4 regions of the Thiocystis violascens DSM 198 genome follow, and region 2 is predicted to be linked to each of the others. Evidence: predicted binding sites of a transcription regulator. Region 2 holds the regulator's gene; each other region holds the start of a gene.
The links. Region 2 encodes FNR, which switches genes on or off when oxygen is low (the NO sensors DNR and NnrR bind a similar motif). Its sites were predicted from a motif close to TTGATNTANATCAA; they were not measured.
Positions count from the first base shown of each region.

Region 1: THIVI_RS06330 (hydrogenase small subunit) is a predicted target of FNR. The motif match lies at 995-1,008, and genes of this name have one in related genera.
Region 3: bchE (magnesium-protoporphyrin IX monomethyl ester anaerobic oxidative cyclase) is a predicted target of FNR. The motif match lies at 1,495-1,508, and genes of this name have one in related genera.
Region 4: mnmL (tRNA modification radical SAM protein MnmL/YtqA) is a predicted target of FNR. The motif match lies at 1,281-1,294, and genes of this name have one in related genera.

Region 1 covers NC_018012.1:1,416,232-1,420,241, reverse strand. The annotation lists gene THIVI_RS06340 (ISAs1 family transposase) at 1-527, shown strand, start outside; gene THIVI_RS06335 (hypothetical protein) at 514-756, opposite strand; gene THIVI_RS06330 (hydrogenase small subunit) at 1,124-2,188, shown strand; gene THIVI_RS06325 (respiratory nitrate reductase subunit gamma) at 2,246-2,896, shown strand; gene THIVI_RS06320 ((Fe-S)-binding protein) at 2,893-4,010, shown strand, end outside.
Region 2 covers NC_018012.1:4,317,337-4,321,346, reverse strand. The annotation lists gene THIVI_RS19185 (CTP synthase) at 1-1,036, opposite strand, end outside; gene fnr (fumarate/nitrate reduction transcriptional regulator Fnr) at 1,278-2,039, shown strand; gene dnaQ (DNA polymerase III subunit epsilon) at 2,036-2,755, opposite strand; gene rnhA (ribonuclease HI) at 2,736-3,197, opposite strand; gene THIVI_RS19165 (class I SAM-dependent methyltransferase) at 3,190-3,954, opposite strand.
Region 3 covers NC_018012.1:2,622,603-2,626,612, reverse strand. The annotation lists gene puhC (photosynthetic complex assembly protein PuhC) at 1-319, shown strand, start outside; gene puhE (putative photosynthetic complex assembly protein PuhE) at 457-1,377, shown strand; gene bchE (magnesium-protoporphyrin IX monomethyl ester anaerobic oxidative cyclase) at 1,755-3,428, shown strand; gene hemN (oxygen-independent coproporphyrinogen III oxidase) at 3,442-4,010, shown strand, end outside.
Region 4 covers NC_018012.1:1,372,243-1,376,252, reverse strand. The annotation lists gene ubiU (ubiquinone anaerobic biosynthesis protein UbiU) at 1-250, opposite strand, end outside; gene mnmL (tRNA modification radical SAM protein MnmL/YtqA) at 271-1,245, opposite strand; gene THIVI_RS06115 (phosphate/phosphite/phosphonate ABC transporter substrate-binding protein) at 1,776-2,627, shown strand; gene THIVI_RS22565 (putative bifunctional diguanylate cyclase/phosphodiesterase) at 2,645-4,010, shown strand, end outside.

The DNA.
Region 1 (4,010 bases), 2.1 Mb from region 2:
GAGGCTACGCCGGTGTCGATTCGGCATTCCTCGAAACCGTCGAGCGAGGGCATGGTCGTCTCGAAACCCGTCGCTACCAAACCTTGGGCGATCTTTCCGGCGTGCCGCACAGCGCCTCGTGGGAGGCAATGAACATGATCGGCATGGTTGAATCGCGCCGTGAGGTCGCCGGCAAGGTCTCGGTCGAGACCCGCTATTTCATTGGCAGCATCGGCACCAGCGCCGCGCGCTTTGCCCACGCAGTACGCGGTCACTGGGGCATCGAAAACGGGTTGCATTGGAATCTCGATATCGCCTTTCGTGAGGATGAGTGCCGTGTCCGCGATCCGGTGGCGCGCGAGAATCTTGCCGTCCTGCGTCACCTCGCCCTCTCGCGCCTCAAGAATGACGGCACCAAGCTCGGCATCCAGAACAAACGCTTGAAAGCCGGTTGGGACGAGTCCTACCTGTCGAAATTGCTCTTCGAGTCGCCTCAGAGGAAGGGCGACGCTGATACATCGGTACCCGCTAATGTTAGCAGCGCTTGATGCGATTGCCCTGATCACCACCGGACACATCAATTTCTTCGTTGATGCGTTCGAGATTCCGTTTTCCGGCTTCAGTTTTGAGAAGACCCATGATGTAAGCTCGACTCAGTTCATGACCATCAGCTGTTTCGTTTTGAAAAAATTCGTGATAATCCTCCAGATGAGCGGAGAGGTTACCAACCATGTTTTTTAACATCGCATCGGTTTCGCTACCAATCGCGTTAGCCATGATCTGCCATTTCCAAATAAAATTTTCCCTGAAAATAATATTTGAAAATCATAAGCTTATGTCAAGCTAACAAAGTAGAAGTAATTAATAATCTGCTTATAACGCGATTTAACGAATTGGTTTTATATTAATTTTAAATAGCTTAATCTTCTTTTAAAGGCCGTTTCCAATAGTTTTTTACCGCCTGGCCGATCGATTAAAGCGTGTTTCGATCAAGATCCGTCGATCACTAGGGTTTTTGATTTGAGTCAAATGACTTTTCGTCATTGACGTGCCTATACTCCCTGCACCTAAGAATAAGCATGATCAAATCTTGTATAGGTTTCTCTTATACGGATTGATTCATCCAAAAACGATGGGGGAGTGAATGGCCAAAGAAACGACCTTAGGCGATCTATTGCGCAGTCAGGGCGTCAGCCGGCGCGCCTTTCTCCAGTTCTGCACGACGACGGCAACCATGATGGCCCTGCCGGCGGCGGTCATCCCGAGCATGGCGCGCGCGCTGGAACAGGCGCGCCGGCCCTCCGTGATCTGGTTGTCCTTCCAGGAATGCACCGGCTGCACCGAGGCGCTGCTGCGCTCGCATGCGCCAAGCATCGAAAGCCTGATCTTCGATTTCATCTCGCTTGATTATCACCACACGCTCCAGGCCGCGTCCGGCGACGCCGCCGAGAAGGCGCGCGAGCAGGCGATGCACGAGCACGCCGGCGAGTATCTGCTGCTGGTCGATGGCTCGATTCCCACGCTCAAGGGCACCTCGACCATCGCCGGCATCAACAATCTCGACATGCTGATGGAAGGCGCGGCAGGCGCGGCGGCCATCCTTGCCGTCGGTACCTGCGCGGCCTATGGCGGTCTGCCCAAGGCGGCGCCCAATCCCACCGGGGCGCGCTCGGTCGAGGAGCTGATTACCGACAAGCCGATCGTCAATCTCTCCGGCTGTCCGCCGATTCCGCTGGCGATTACCGGCGTGATCGCGCATTACCTGACCATGGGCGCGCTGCCGGAGGTCGATCATCTGAAACGTCCGCTCGCCTTCTACGGCGAGAACGTCCACGACCGCTGCTATCGCCGTCCCTTCTATGATCGCGGCCTCTTCGCCGAAACCTTCGATGACGAGGGCGCGCGCAAGGGCTGGTGTCTCTACAAACTCGGTTGCAAGGCGCCGGAAACCTACAACGCCTGCGCCACGATCAAATGGAATCAGGGCGTGAGCTTCCCGATCCAGTCGGGTCACGGCTGCATCGGCTGCTCCGAGCCGAATTTCTGGGACAAGGGCGGTATCTACGAGTCGGTTCCGATGGCGCAGTTCGGCTCTGGCCCCAAGATCGCCGTGGCTGGCGCGGTCGGCGTTGTCGCGGGTGCGGGTGCCGCGTTGCTGGCACGCACCAAGAAACACAAAAAAGAGGCGGAGCTTCACGCGGACGAGTGATTCGCTCGGCTTGCGGTATCCGTCCAATCCAAAGGATCCAATGGAGGAAACGACACCATGTCACTATTAGAGTTCGCGCGTGGTCCGGCGATTCACTGGTCGCTGATCATCCTGGTCGCCGGAACCATCTGGCGTCTGCTGGGCGTGCTGGTCCTGACCCGGGGGGCCGATCTGTCGCGCCCTCGGGACGCTTTCGGTAACTTCAAAGGCTATCGAACCGTCTTCAGCCGCTCTTGGCCGAGCGGCGAGTTCACGACCGCCACCCGCTATCAGACGGGGATGGCCTATCTGTTTCACCTCGCCACTCTGATCGTCGTGGTCGGGATCGTCCCGCACATCGAGTTCATCACCGGGCTGACCGGCGCCTCCTGGCCGGGTCTGCCCAATGCCGCTGGCGTGGCCTTCGGCATCGTCGCGCTCGCATCTCTGTTGGCCCTGATCCTGCGGCGGATCGCCAAGCCGGCGGTGTATTGCTCGAACTGGGGCGATTATTTCGCCTGGTTCGTCATGGCCACGCCATTGGTCACCGGGCTGATGGCCTTCGCGCACATCGGTCCCCGCTACGAGACCATGCTGGCCATTCATATCCTGAGCGTCGCCCTGCTGTTCGCCTGGTTCCCGTTCGGCAAGCTGATGCATTCCTTCTGGTTCATCTTCTCGCGCGCCCAAAGCGGTGTCGCGTATGCGCACAAGGGAGTTCGGATATGAACACGACCGCCCAGGTTTTCCCGACGTTCGAGCAGGTCGTTCAGGGCCTGGCTGGCCAGATCGGTCAACTGCGCGCGATGGCGCCGCAGCCGACACTGTCCGAGACGGTGCGCGTGCGCCGGGCCATCGATACCCTGATCGCCGAGACCAATGCCGACGAGGCGGTCTGGCTGGAGAGCTGCATCCGTTGCGGTCAGTGCACCACCGCCTGCCATTATTTTCAGGCGACCGGCGAGACCAAGTACGCGCCGATGCGCAAGATGAATCTCTATCGCAAGGTCTATCAGCGCGAGATCGGCCCCTTCCGCTGGTGGTATCAACTGGTCACCCGCGAGGTCAAGCTCAAGGATCTGGAGGAGTTACAGGAACTGGTCTACGACTCCTGCTCCGAATGCGGCCGCTGCACCATGGTCTGCCCGATGGGGATCGACACCGCCTCGCTGGTCCATCATCAGCGCAGCGCGCTGGTGGCCGCTGAGCTGGTGCCGCCGGAACTGGCGGCCCTGCGCATGGAACAGAAGCACGCCGGGACGGTGTTCGGCGCCTCCTCCGACTCGCTACGGAAGATGGTCGACACCATCCGCGAGAAGGCCGGCGTGATCATCCCGCTCGACAAGGAACGCGCCGAGATCATGGTCCTGAGTTCCGCCGTCGATCTGGTCGGCAACGGTAACGGCCTGCTCGCGACCGCCAAGGTGATGAATCATCTAGGCGTGGACTGGACCATCTGTAGCGATGGCTTCGAGAGCGCGAACTTCGGCCTTCTGTCCGGCGATATGTCATTGTGGAAGAAGCAGGTCAATCCCATCGTCGCCGCCGCGCAACGCATCGGTGCCAAGCTGCTGGTCATCGCCGAGTGCGGACACGCCTATCCGGCGCTGCGCTGGAATCCGATGCTCAAAAGCGGCGATCTGCCCTTCGAGATGATGTACATGTCCGAGTATCTCGGGCGTCAGGCCAAGGCCGGCCGACTGAAGCTCAGTCCGCTCGCGGGCAAGATCACCTATCACGATCCCTGCAAGACCGGGCGTCGCGGCGGTGCCTTCGATGAGCCGCGCGCGGTGCTGAAAGCGATGGACGCGGATTTCGTCGAGATGCCGGCGAACAAGGAATA
Region 2 (4,010 bases):
TCGCATCCAGTCCGGCGAGAGAGGCGGTGCCCCGCTGTTCGATCTCCTCGGCGTCCAGGTAGAGAATCTCGACCTTGGTGCTGGTATGCACGCCAGCATGGGCGAGCGCCTCGGACAGCGACTTGTAAGCCTCGGTGAGGTGCATGTACTTGCCGACCATGCCGACGCGGACCTTGTGCCTCGGATGGTCGAAACCGTCCAACACCCGATCCCACTCGCTGAGATCGGCCTCGGGCACGTCGAGCTGAAACTGGCGCACCGCCAGTTCGTCGAGCTTCTGGGCGTGCAGCAGGCGCGGGATGCGATAGATGTTGTCGGCATCCACGGCGGAGATGACGGCGTTCTCGGGAACGTTGGTGAAGAGCGCGATCTTGCGCCGCTCGTCGTTCGGCAGATCCTGTTCGGCGCGACACAGCAGAATGTCTGGCTGGATACCGATCGAGCGCAGCTCCTTGACCGAGTGCTGGGTCGGCTTGGTCTTGATCTCGCCGGCAGTGCGGATGTAGGGCACCAGGGTCAGGTGCATGAAGAGCGCGTTCTCGCGTCCCTCCTCCACCCGCATCTGCCGGATCGCCTCCAGAAAGGGCAGCGATTCGATGTCGCCCACGGTACCGCCGATCTCGACCATGGCGATGTCGGCGCCCTCGGCGCCGAGCCGGATGCTTTGCTTGATCTCGTCGGTGATGTGGGGAATCACCTGCACGGTGCGCCCCAAATAATCGCCGCGACGCTCCTGACGGATAACGCTTTCGTAGATCTGGCCGGTGGTGAAGTTGTTGTTGCGACCCATGCGGGTGCGCAGGAAGCGCTCGTAGTGGCCCAGATCCAGATCGGTCTCGGCACCGTCGTCGGTCACGTAGACCTCGCCGTGCTGAAACGGGCTCATGGTGCCCGGATCGACGTTGATGTAGGGATCGAGCTTGATCATCGTCACGCGCAGTCCGCGGGCTTCGAGCAATGCGCCGAGCGATGCCGAGGCAATGCCTTTACCCAGCGACGAGACGACACCGCCGGTGATAAAAATAAACTTAGTCATAAGAAGCGGGAGCAGAAGAAGGAGGGTCGAGGGCGGTGGCCCGATAACCTCGACAAACTACCAAAATCGCGGCGTTTGCTCAATCGAATCGCCGCCGCCCGCGCAGTCAGCAGGGCAGGGTAATACGTACACGAACTTCTACCCTTGTAATTTGTCATCGATGCGGTTACAAATCACGCATTCTTGATCCAGATCAAATGGCAGACCAAAATCGAGCTGCCGATGGCGAGGGGGCGCTGCCATGAGTCAATTCAAAGTCATTTCATTGGAATCCATTCGAGTCGCGTGCAAGAACTGTACGCTGACCTCGCTGTGTTTGCCCATGGGCCTGTCTCCGGAAGACGTGGAGCGTCTCGACGAAATCGTCAAACGCGCCCGACCCTTGCATCGCGGCGATTATCTGTTTCGCGAGGGCGACCGGTTCCGGGCGCTCTATGTCGTCAAGACCGGATCTGTCAAGACCTTCGCGCCGAGTTCCGAGGGCGGCGAGCAAGTCCTGGGTTTCCACCTGCCGGGCGAGATCATCGGCCTGGACGCCATCGACAAGGATGTACACGCCTGTTCCGCCAAGGTGCTCGAAACCTCCGCGATCTGCGAAATCCCCTTCACCAGACTCGAAGACCTGACCGCGATCACCCCCAGCCTTCAGCACCAGATGTACCGGCTGCTCAGCAAGGAGATCGGTCAGGATACCGACATGCTGCTTCTGCTTGGCAAGAAGAACGCGGAGGAGCGTCTGGCCGCGTTTCTGTTGAGCCTGTCCCAGCGCCTGCACAAGCGCGGTCTCTCGCCATCCGATTTCTATCTCAGCATGTCGCGCCACGAGATCGGCAACTATCTGGGACTCGCGGTCGAAACCGTCAGCCGCCTGTTCACGCGCTTCCAGGAAGACGGTCTGATGTGCGTGGACCGCAAGCATATCCAGTTGCTCGACCTGCCCGCCCTGGAATCCCTGGTGGGCGGCTCCGGACAGGGCCGGCGCCAGCAGCAACAGCAGACCTAATCCGCCTTCAACCACAGACAGCCGTCCGCGCTTGCGGACTGGATGGCCTCCAACCGCGCCGCATGCGCGGCACAACTGGTCTCATCCGCACGTACCACACACAGACGCGCACGCCCAGGATCGATCCGCCCGCGATGCCGAGTGCGCGGATCACGCCCCCCCGCGTCGGATGCATCTCCACCCAGGTGGAACGCGACCTGTCCGCCGGTCATCGCGAGATAGACATCCGCCAGGATCTCGGCGTCGAGCAGCGCGCCATGCAGATCCCGGTGCGAGTTGTCGACTGAATAGCGCTTACAGAGCGCGTCCAGTCCATTGCGTTGTCCCGGATGCAGCCGCCGCGCCATCGCGAGCGTATCGGTCACCTCGCACCGGTCTTGAATACTGGGCGTCCCGTCCCGCCAGCGCCGCAATTCGTGATCCAGGAACCCGACATCGAACGGGGCGTTGTGGATGATCAACTCCGCGCCCTCGACATAGCGCAGAAAATCCTCCGCGACCTCGGCAAAGCGCGGCTTGTCGGCGAGAAAGGCGTTGGTGATGCCGTGGACATTCGCCGCTCCGGCGTCGATCTCGCGATCCGGCTGGAGATATTGGTGGAAAGAATTGCGTGTGAGCCGGCGATCGATCAACTCGACGCAGCCAATTTCGATAATCCGGTGCCCTTCCCTGGGGTCCAGCCCCGTGGTCTCGGTATCAAGGACGACCTGACGCATTCCGTCCTCCCGAACCGGGAACGCCCTGATTGGCCAGTCGGTCGGCACGCTCGTTCTCGGGGTGTCCCGTATGACCCCTGACCCACCGCCAGAGGACTTCGTGACCGCCGAGCGCGGCATCGAGCCGTTCCCAGAGATCGCGGTTCTTGACCGGTTGGCGGTTGGCGGTGCGCCAGCCGTTGCGCTTCCAATTGGACATCCACTCGCCGACCCCGCGCTTGACGTACTGCGAGTCGGTGGTGATCTCGATCCGGGTTGGCCCTTGTAACGACTCCAGCGCGACGATGACCGCCATCAGTTCCATGCGGTTATTGGTCGTTTCGCGCTCGCCGCCGCACAGCTCCTTTTCGGCCGCGCCCCAACGCAACAGCACGCCCCAGCCGCCCGGCCCGGGGTTCCCCTTACAGGCGCCGTCGGTAAAGGCTTGCACACTTTCAGACATGACTTCTACCCCGTGTCGTCGGTCGCACGGCATTGCCCGGCAAAAGGGCGTGCCGCCGGTTCCAGGATGGTTTCAGAGGAGTGAGGGTGGCGACCCGCTTGACCGCCCGGATGACGTAGCCGCCACTCAGCACAGGCCAGAAGCGCCGCCCCAACGACTCGATCGGCGCGCAACGCGCACCCTGCGCGCTCCGCAAGGGCGGGCAGAACAGGATGCGTTCGCAAAACTCGATGGCAAACCCGGCGTCGGCAAGCCACGCCTCGACTTGCGACGGCATTCTGAAACGACCGCACCAGGGCATCCGCCCAGTGACGCTCAAGAGCAATCCCCAGAGACCCCAGGCACTGAACGCATTGAAGCCCACGATGATCACGCGCCCATCGGGGATCAGCACCCGCTCGACCTCGCGCAGAACGGCCTGTGGATCGTCCGCGAAGTCCAGCGTATGCGGCAGAAGGATGGCGTCGATGCTGTCGCTCGCCAGCGGAAGCTGGCTCTCCAGACCGACGATCTCCAGCCCGCTCTGCCCGGACGGCTGCTCGGGAGGGAGCATAACCCGGTGGCGGATACGGCTTGAGTCCAGCGCCTCGCGAAAAATTTCGGTTGGACCAAGCTGCACCAGATAGTACCCAAAGGTCTGATTGAGCAGACGCCGTACACACTCGCTCTCGGCACCCGCCACTTTCCGTCCCAGCGGCGAGCGATACCAGTCTTGAAGCCGATTGAATGGAGATGTCCGGCGTTTGGAAACAGTCATGCGGATGCCTCTCTTTGAGGTGCACATGGTACTCATGATCGCGAACGCTGTCGTGC
Region 3 (4,010 bases), 1.7 Mb from region 2:
GCTCGCGCGCGAGATCAAATTTCTGGATCTTGCCGACGGAGCGGTCGCGGTCTACGACGTCGAGACCGGCGCCCTGATCCAAACCCTGCCGCCTGGAGAGGGCGGTTTCATTCGTGGCGTCTTGAGAAGTATGGAGCGTCAACGCAAAGGCTATCAGGCCGATCTCTCGGAGCCCTTTCATCTAGCGAGGCGAGAAAGCGGCGATCTAACCCTGAAGGATCCGATTACCGGGATCCAACTCGAACTCAAAGCCTATGGCGCCACCAATGAGGCCGCGTTCGAGCAACTCCTGCCGGCGCCTCCTGCCGCGCCCCAATGAATTCCCATTGACTCGACGCAGGCGGAACCACGCTCACGCGCGCAAACCCGAGACGGCGACATTTGACGCTGACGATTTATTCAACATCGGCTCGCGCGTGTTCGGGTCCGAAGCGGTACCAGAATTGGGTCTAATCCATGTCTGACTTCGGTTTTCCGATCCTCTATGCGCTTGGGTTGTGGTGGTTCAGCACCGGTGTCGTGCTGTATCTCGACAATCTGCCTGGACGGACCTTTCGCTGGACCATGCTGGGCGGGGCGGCGGTTCTGGCGATCGCGATCTTCGGTCTGTTCGCGAGCAGCATCTCCACCAGTACCGCGATGAATTACCTCGCCTTCACCTGTGGACTGGTGATCTGGGGCGTACTCGAAATGAGTTATTTCACCGGCTACGCGACCGGGCCGCGCAAGACCCCCTGCCCGGAAGGCTGCACGCAGTGGAAACGCTTCAGACTGGCCATCATGACCAGTCTGTATCATGAATTGGCCATCATGACGACGGGCTTGCTGCTGATCGCGATTTCCTGGGGCGAGCCGAATCAGGTTGGTACCTGGACCTTTGTCGTGCTCTGGTTGATGCGTTGGAGCGCGAAATTGAATCTGTTCCTGGGCGTTCCAAACCTCAATGAGAGCTGGCTCCCCGAGCACCTTCGCTATCTGAAGACCTATATGGCGAAGCGCGGGATGAACCTGCTCTTTCCGGTCTCCGTGACGTTGCCGACGATTCTGGTCGTTTTGATCGTGCTCAGGGTGTCCGCCCCCGATGCGGACGGTTCCGCCGCTGTCGGATTGACTCTGGTGGCGACCCTGCTGGCGCTGGCGATTCTGGAGCACTGGCTACTCGTGTTGCCGCTGCCCGACGAGGCGCTCTGGGCCTGGGCGTTGCCGCCGCGCGAGACACCCGACGCGAGGGATTCGGAACGTCCGCCCAGCGATCCCGGCGAGAACGAGGTGTGCGCTACCCTCTCGCACTGCTCCACGACAAGGACCAAGACGCCGTCGCCGCAAACGCGCCAGTGGAGCAAACGCAGCCGTATTGGGATAGCGACCGGAGCGTGAAGGGTATTCGGCGGCGCCTTTCCAGTCTCGACGCTCGTAAACCGAACCTTGGCACTATCCTTCAGGCCCATTTCCGGGTCATGATAAGCGCTGTTAACTGCCGAATTCTCGGCCACCTTGACCTTAATCATATAAGCTCGCTCGGGAATCGGCTACCGTCTTGCCTGGATTTGCGGCAGCCGTCTCTCGGCCAACTCATGAGTGACCCGTGGAGCATGATCGCCCTCGAAGCATCGCCGGGCGTGTCCCGGCCTGTACCCCAGCGGCCCCGGACCTGACAAGACGAGTCCGTGCCGGCCCTTGGATCGGCCTGCAGTTCATGGCCGACAATGCCGAATCGCGCCGCATCCCGTTTGACCCGTTCCTGAGGTATAGCCATGCGTATATTGATGATCCAGCCCAACTATCACTGCGGTGGCGCGGAGATTGCCGGTAACTGGCCCCCTGGCTGGGTAGCCTACATCGGCGGTGCATTGAAGCATGCGGGTATGACCAATGTTCGCTTCGTCGACGCCATGACCGACGATATCCCCGACGACAAGCTGCGCGAGATCATCCGTGCCAATAAACCCGATGTCGTCCTGGCCACCGCCATCACGCCCCAGATCTACAAGGCTCAAACCACGCTTCAGCTTGCCAAGGAGGTGAATCCGGACACCATCACCGTGCTCGGCGGCATCCATGCGACCTTCATGTATACGCAGGTGCTTGGCGAGGCGCCCTGGATCGACTATATCGTCCGCGGCGAGGGCGAGGAGATCGCGGTTGCGCTGCTGAAGGCGATCGAAGACGGCACGCACCGCGAGGCGCGTCACAAGATCTGGGGGATCTCCTTCATCGATGACGAAGGACAGGTGGTCGCCACGCCCGCGCATCCGGTGATCGAGGATCTCGACACCCTGACGCCGGACTGGTCCCTGCTGAACTGGGACCGCTATATCTATACCCCGTTGAATTGCCGCGTGGCCGTCCCGAACTTCGCGCGCGGCTGTCCTTTTACCTGCCGCTTCTGTTCGCAGTGGAAATTCTGGCGCAAATACCGTCATCGCGATCCCAGGAAATTCGTCGACGAAATCGAAACCCTGGTGCGTGACTACAATGTCGGCTTCATGATCCTCGCCGACGAGGAGCCCACCATTTTCCAGAAAAAGTTCATCGCCCTGTGCGACGAACTGATCAAGCGCGACCTGCCGCTCTATTGGGGGATCAATACCCGCGTGACCGACATCATGCGCGATCGCGAACTGCTCCCCTTCTATCGCAAGGCCGGACTCGTCCACGTCTCGCTGGGGACCGAGGCCGTCTCCCAGTTGAATCTGGACACCTTCCGCAAGCAGACGACGGTCGCCCAGAATAAACTCGCCGTGAAGCTGCTCAAGGACGCGGGCATCGTCGCGGAGGTGCAGTTCATCATGGGGCTCGAAAACGAGACCCCGGAGACCATCGAAGAGACCTACAAACTGGCCCAGGACTGGAAAGCGGACATGGCCAACTGGAACATGTTCACGCCTTGGCCCTTCGCGGAACTGTTCGAGGAACTTGGCGACAAGGTAGAGGTTCGCGATTTCTCGAAGTATAATTTCGTGACGCCGATCATGAAGCCCGAGTTCATGACGCGCGAGCAGGTGCTGAAGGGCGTGCTGAAAAATTACGCCCGTTTTTACATGCTCAAGAGCTTCCTCAGCTACCCTTGGATCAAGGATAAATTTAAGCGGCGCTACATGCTGGGCTGTCTCAAGGCGTTCGCGAAGACAACGGCGTCGAAGAAATTCTATGATCTTGGGCGACTCAAGATGAACGGGATGTCCGCCGAGGTCGATCTCGGATTCGATGCCTCCAAGGTCTTGACAATGGATGAAATCGCGCAATTGAAGCGGGATCGCCCGGATCTGGCGGCGGACATGAACTCTAGGGGCACTCCGGTCAGGCTTGCCGTCTGCGCCGCGCCCGACGATCTGCGGGTCGACGAGTCTGAACTGAGCGGTGTCGATTCGGTCCCTGTCCGCGGGACCGTGACCATGCCGAAGATGACAGCGGCACAACCTGACTAAGCGGGTTTCGACCATGGCGCCTCCCCTACCTTCCAGTCTTCCGCTTGAACTCCTTGAGCGGTATGGCCATTCGCCACTTGGGTGCACATTGTCGGCGTCGGATCTCGTCGGAGACAACGCCTTCAGCGATGCGCAGTATCGGGAAGTGCTGACCGACCTCCGGCAACGGCCGGAGGAACAGCTTGCCGTCTATGCGCATGTCCCCTTCTGTCATGTGCGATGTCTCTATTGCGCCTGCGATACCACGGTCACGCATAGCCTGGAGAAGGTTGATCGCTATCTCGACGCGCTCGAGTGCGAGATGGCCATGGCGACCGATCTTATCGGTCGCGGTCGAAAAATCAGTCAATTGCATGTGGGCGGGGGCACGCCAAATCATCTCAATGAGCCTCAATTGGCCCGTTTGATGGAGATCGTTGAGCGTCACTTCACGATTGCCCCCAATGCCTGCACCTCCATCGAGTGCAATCCTCGGCGATCCTCGGCCGGTCAATTGGAACTGCTCTACGGGCTGGGGTTTCGCCGGATCAGCTTCGGCGTGCAAGACCTCAACGCCGACGTGCAGCGCGCGATCGGTCGGGT
Region 4 (4,010 bases), 2.1 Mb from region 2:
CGCGGTCGACGGCGGCGGTCCAGCGTTCCCAGCCGTTGGGCTGCGCATAGGTGTTGATGGCGACGAAGACCTTGACCTTGCGATCATGGGCGTAGTTCAGACCCTCGCGGATCTGCTTGTCGTTGAAATTCAGACCGGCGAAATGACGGGCGTTGGTGTCGTCGCGAAAGCCGATATAAACGGCATTGGCGCCTTGATCGACGGCCGCCTTGAGCATCGGCAGATTGCCGGCGGGACAGACGAGTTCCATGGTGAAGGCTCTCTTACGGGTCAGCCAAGGCTGACAAGTTTCGGAAGGGATGGTGCCGCGACCCGGTCGCCCTGGTGGGCCTCGCGGCGGAACAACTCGGCCTCGATCGCGTTCAGGACCGCCCATTTCTGGCTGCACCAGTCGGGCGCCAGCAGAATATCGCGGGGCGCGGTCCCGGTCAGGCGATGATAAATCACCGCCGGGGGCGTGCGCTCGACCAGATCGGCGCAGATCGTCACATAGTCGTCCAGCGTCAGCGGCTGATACTCGCCGCGTTTCCAGTCGATGGCCAGACGGGTGTGACGCACGACATGCAGCGGATGCAGTTTCAGCCCTTCCACGCCGAGTTCAAGCACGCGGTCGAGACTGGAGATCGCCGCCTCTCGTCCCTCGCCGGGCAAGCCGACGATCAAATGGGTGCAGACCGGGATCCCGCGCCGGTGGGCGGCGATGACGGCGGTGCGATAATCGGCGAAGTCATGACCGCGGTTGACGCGCGCCAGGGTGCGGTCGTCAGCGGATTGCAATCCGAGTTCCAGCCAGATTTCCTTGCCCTTCGCCCGGTAGCTGGCCAGCAGATCCAGCACGGCGTCCGGCACGCAGTCCGGGCGGGTGCCGATCGAGAGCCCGATCACGTCCGGATGGGTCAGCGCGCTGTCGTAGCGCTCGCGTAGCGCGTCCACCGGATCGTAGGTGTTGGTATACGCCTGAAAATAGGCCATGAAGCGCCGCGCCCCGGTGCGCTTGGCGAGAACGGCGCGCCCGGCATCGAGTTGGGGCGCGATCGGTGCCTGACTTTCGGCGTTCGGACTGAAGGAGACATTGTTACAGAAGGTGCAACCGCCGTGTCCCTTGGCGCCATCGCGGTTCGGGCAGGTGAAACCGGCGTGAAGCGCGAGCTTGTGCACCCGCTGACCGTAACGCTTCAGCAGGTACTGACCAAAGGTGTTGACGCGATCACTGAGGATGCGATGTGGAGCAGGGGGGGAGGGCATTGTTATAAACCTAACCGGGGTTGGTGATGCAACGTTTGATCCAGATCAAGCCAATGTCAATTCAGACAATGTCAATCCCGGTTTCAGAGATGCAATCCCTGGCGCTCCTCTGCAAATATGGCCAAGGCATTCCGGACATTCGCCGCGCCCAGAGACGGCGTCGTCTGGAGATCGGCCGTAACCTCCTCTGGCTCGACGACAGAGGGAACCTTAGCATCTCCCGGCGGGATGAGCGAACAGAGAGCCTTTGTCATACCATTGCAATGTTTAGTCGCTATTTTGGCACGTATGAGGCGATTCCCCGTGTCGTCCCATGATGCGCTTCTCCAGACCGGCCGCGGCTAAAGTCTGTGTGGGGGTTAGGTTGCCTCGATAGAGGCGGGGCGATGCGCGGACTAGAGGATGCTCAACATGACGCGATGTTCGAGATCGCTTCCATTCGGGGTCAAGCTGTGATCAAGAACAGGCTGCTGGCAACCCATTCAATCGACACATCGTCCATCCCTTTGATCGCCCTTCTGTTCTGCTGCATGTTTTCGCCCTTCGCGGTGCGGGCGGAAGCGCTTTTTCGTTTGGGCGTCATCAATGAGCGGCCCGAGCGACCGAGCGAGGCCATCGCGCAATATGGACCACTGAACGAGTATCTGAGGCAGAAACTGAATGCGCGTGGGATTCGCGTGGGCGATCTCGTCATCGCGCGCGACATCGACGAGATCGTCCAACGCATCGACGCCGGCGATGTCGATGCGTTCATCGAGGGAGTCATGCCGACCCTGACCGTTCAGAAACGGACCGATAAAATTTCGCCGCGTTTGCTGATCTGGCGTAAGGGGCAACGGCAGTACCACACGGTCTTTTTCGTGCGCCGCGACAGTCCGATCGACAGTCTCCAAGCCCTTCGTGGAAAGACGATCGTCTTCGAATCGGAACGTTCCACCTCGGCCTATTTCGTGCCGCGGGCCGTCCTGCGCGCCGAGGGTCTGCACGTCGCGCCCGCCGAACGTCTCGGGTCGACGCCCGCTGCCGTCGGCTATCGGTTCGCCGGATCCGAGCTCAATCAAGCCTACTGGGTGCGGGCTGGGCGCGTGGAGGCTGGGGCCTTCAACGACGGTGACTGGGAGCGGGTTCCCGCGAGCATTCGGGACGACTTGCGCATCATCGACAGAACCCGCCCAATCCTGCGCTGGCTGTTCTCGGTGGTCACATCGCTTGAACCCTGGGTCCAGACCGCGGTGCTTGAGGTTCTCACGGACATGCATCGCGATCCACTGGGACAGGCCGCGCTGGATGCCGCCGAGCGGATCGCCAAACTCGAAGACCTGACCGATGAGGATCGCGCGAATCTTGCCTATTGGTCGAACGCGCTCTTCGCGCCCGACTGACCGATCGGTTTCACTAGATGTTTCCATTGCGTGGACTCGGCGCCCGGTACGCCCTGCTCATTGCCTCAATTCTGCTTGGGGCCATGGGATTCGTGCTGGCGCTCGCCGGCTATTTCGTCTTCGAGGGAACCAATGACCTGCGCACGGAACTGACGGAATCGTTTTCATCGATCCAGACGGCTCATGATCGTCAAGCGTTGCAGGACAGCGGCAGCTACCTCGGCAACCGTCTGTTCGATCCGCTCTACACGCTCGATATCACCGCGTTGAACGAGGAGATCGAGCGGATCAAGGCATGGCTGGCACCGGAAGCCGTCCTTATCCTCGACGCGGAGGGGCGCGTCGTCACGGATGGAACCATCGAGAATCGGGACTACGCACGTCTTTATCCGCTCCCCGATGACTTGATGCCCGGCGAGGTGCGCATCGAAACGACGGACGCGGGTCGCTTGGCGCACTTCAGTATTGGCTATGGTCGGGAGATTGCCGGCTATGCGCGGCTCCTGATCTCCGATGCGCACGGCCGGGCCCTGCTCGACAACCTGCGCGACAGGGTCGAGGATGCCTGGCATCGCTTCGCGAACCGCTTCTTCGCGATTGCCCTGATCAGTATCCTGGTCGCGATTGTCCTGAGCCTCCTGCTGGGCATCAAGCTATCCGTCTCCCTATCACGCCCCCTGCGCGAGATGAGCCGGGCGGTCGAGCAATATGCCGCGGGCAATCTGGAGCACAAACTTCCGGAATGGCCTCAGGACGAACTCGGCGCTCTGGCGCGCTCCCTGAACCAAATGGCGAACGCGCAGGAGCGCGCGCGCGAGCAACTCATGCTGCTCGCCAACTACGACAATCTCACGCGCCTGCCGAACCGGCACCTGTTCTACGATCGGTTACGGCAGGCGATCAGCAAGGCCAGGCGAGGGCAGCACCAGATCGCGCTCTTCTTTCTCGACCTCGATCGTTTCAAGGAGATCAATGACGCCCTGGGTCATGACTTCGGCGACGAGTTGCTGCGCCAGGTCGCCGATCGATTGAGTCGGGTCGTGCGTGACTCGGACACGCTGGCGCGCATGGGCGGCGACGAGTTCACGCTGATCGTCGAGGATGTCATGAACGATTATCCGCTCCAGGCGATTGCCGAGAAAATGATCAATGCCCTGGCCGATCCCTTCATGATCGAGGAGCGCCTGCTCGATGTCTCGGTCAGCATCGGCATTGCCATCTATCCCCACGACGCCGACGGCATCGATACCCTGATCAAGCACGCGGATACCGCGATGTACGCGGCCAAGGGTCAGGGGTCGGGAACCTTTCGCTTCTTCACTCAGGAGATGCAGGAGGCGGCACGCGAACGGCTATCGCTGGAACATGGTCTGCGCCGGGCGA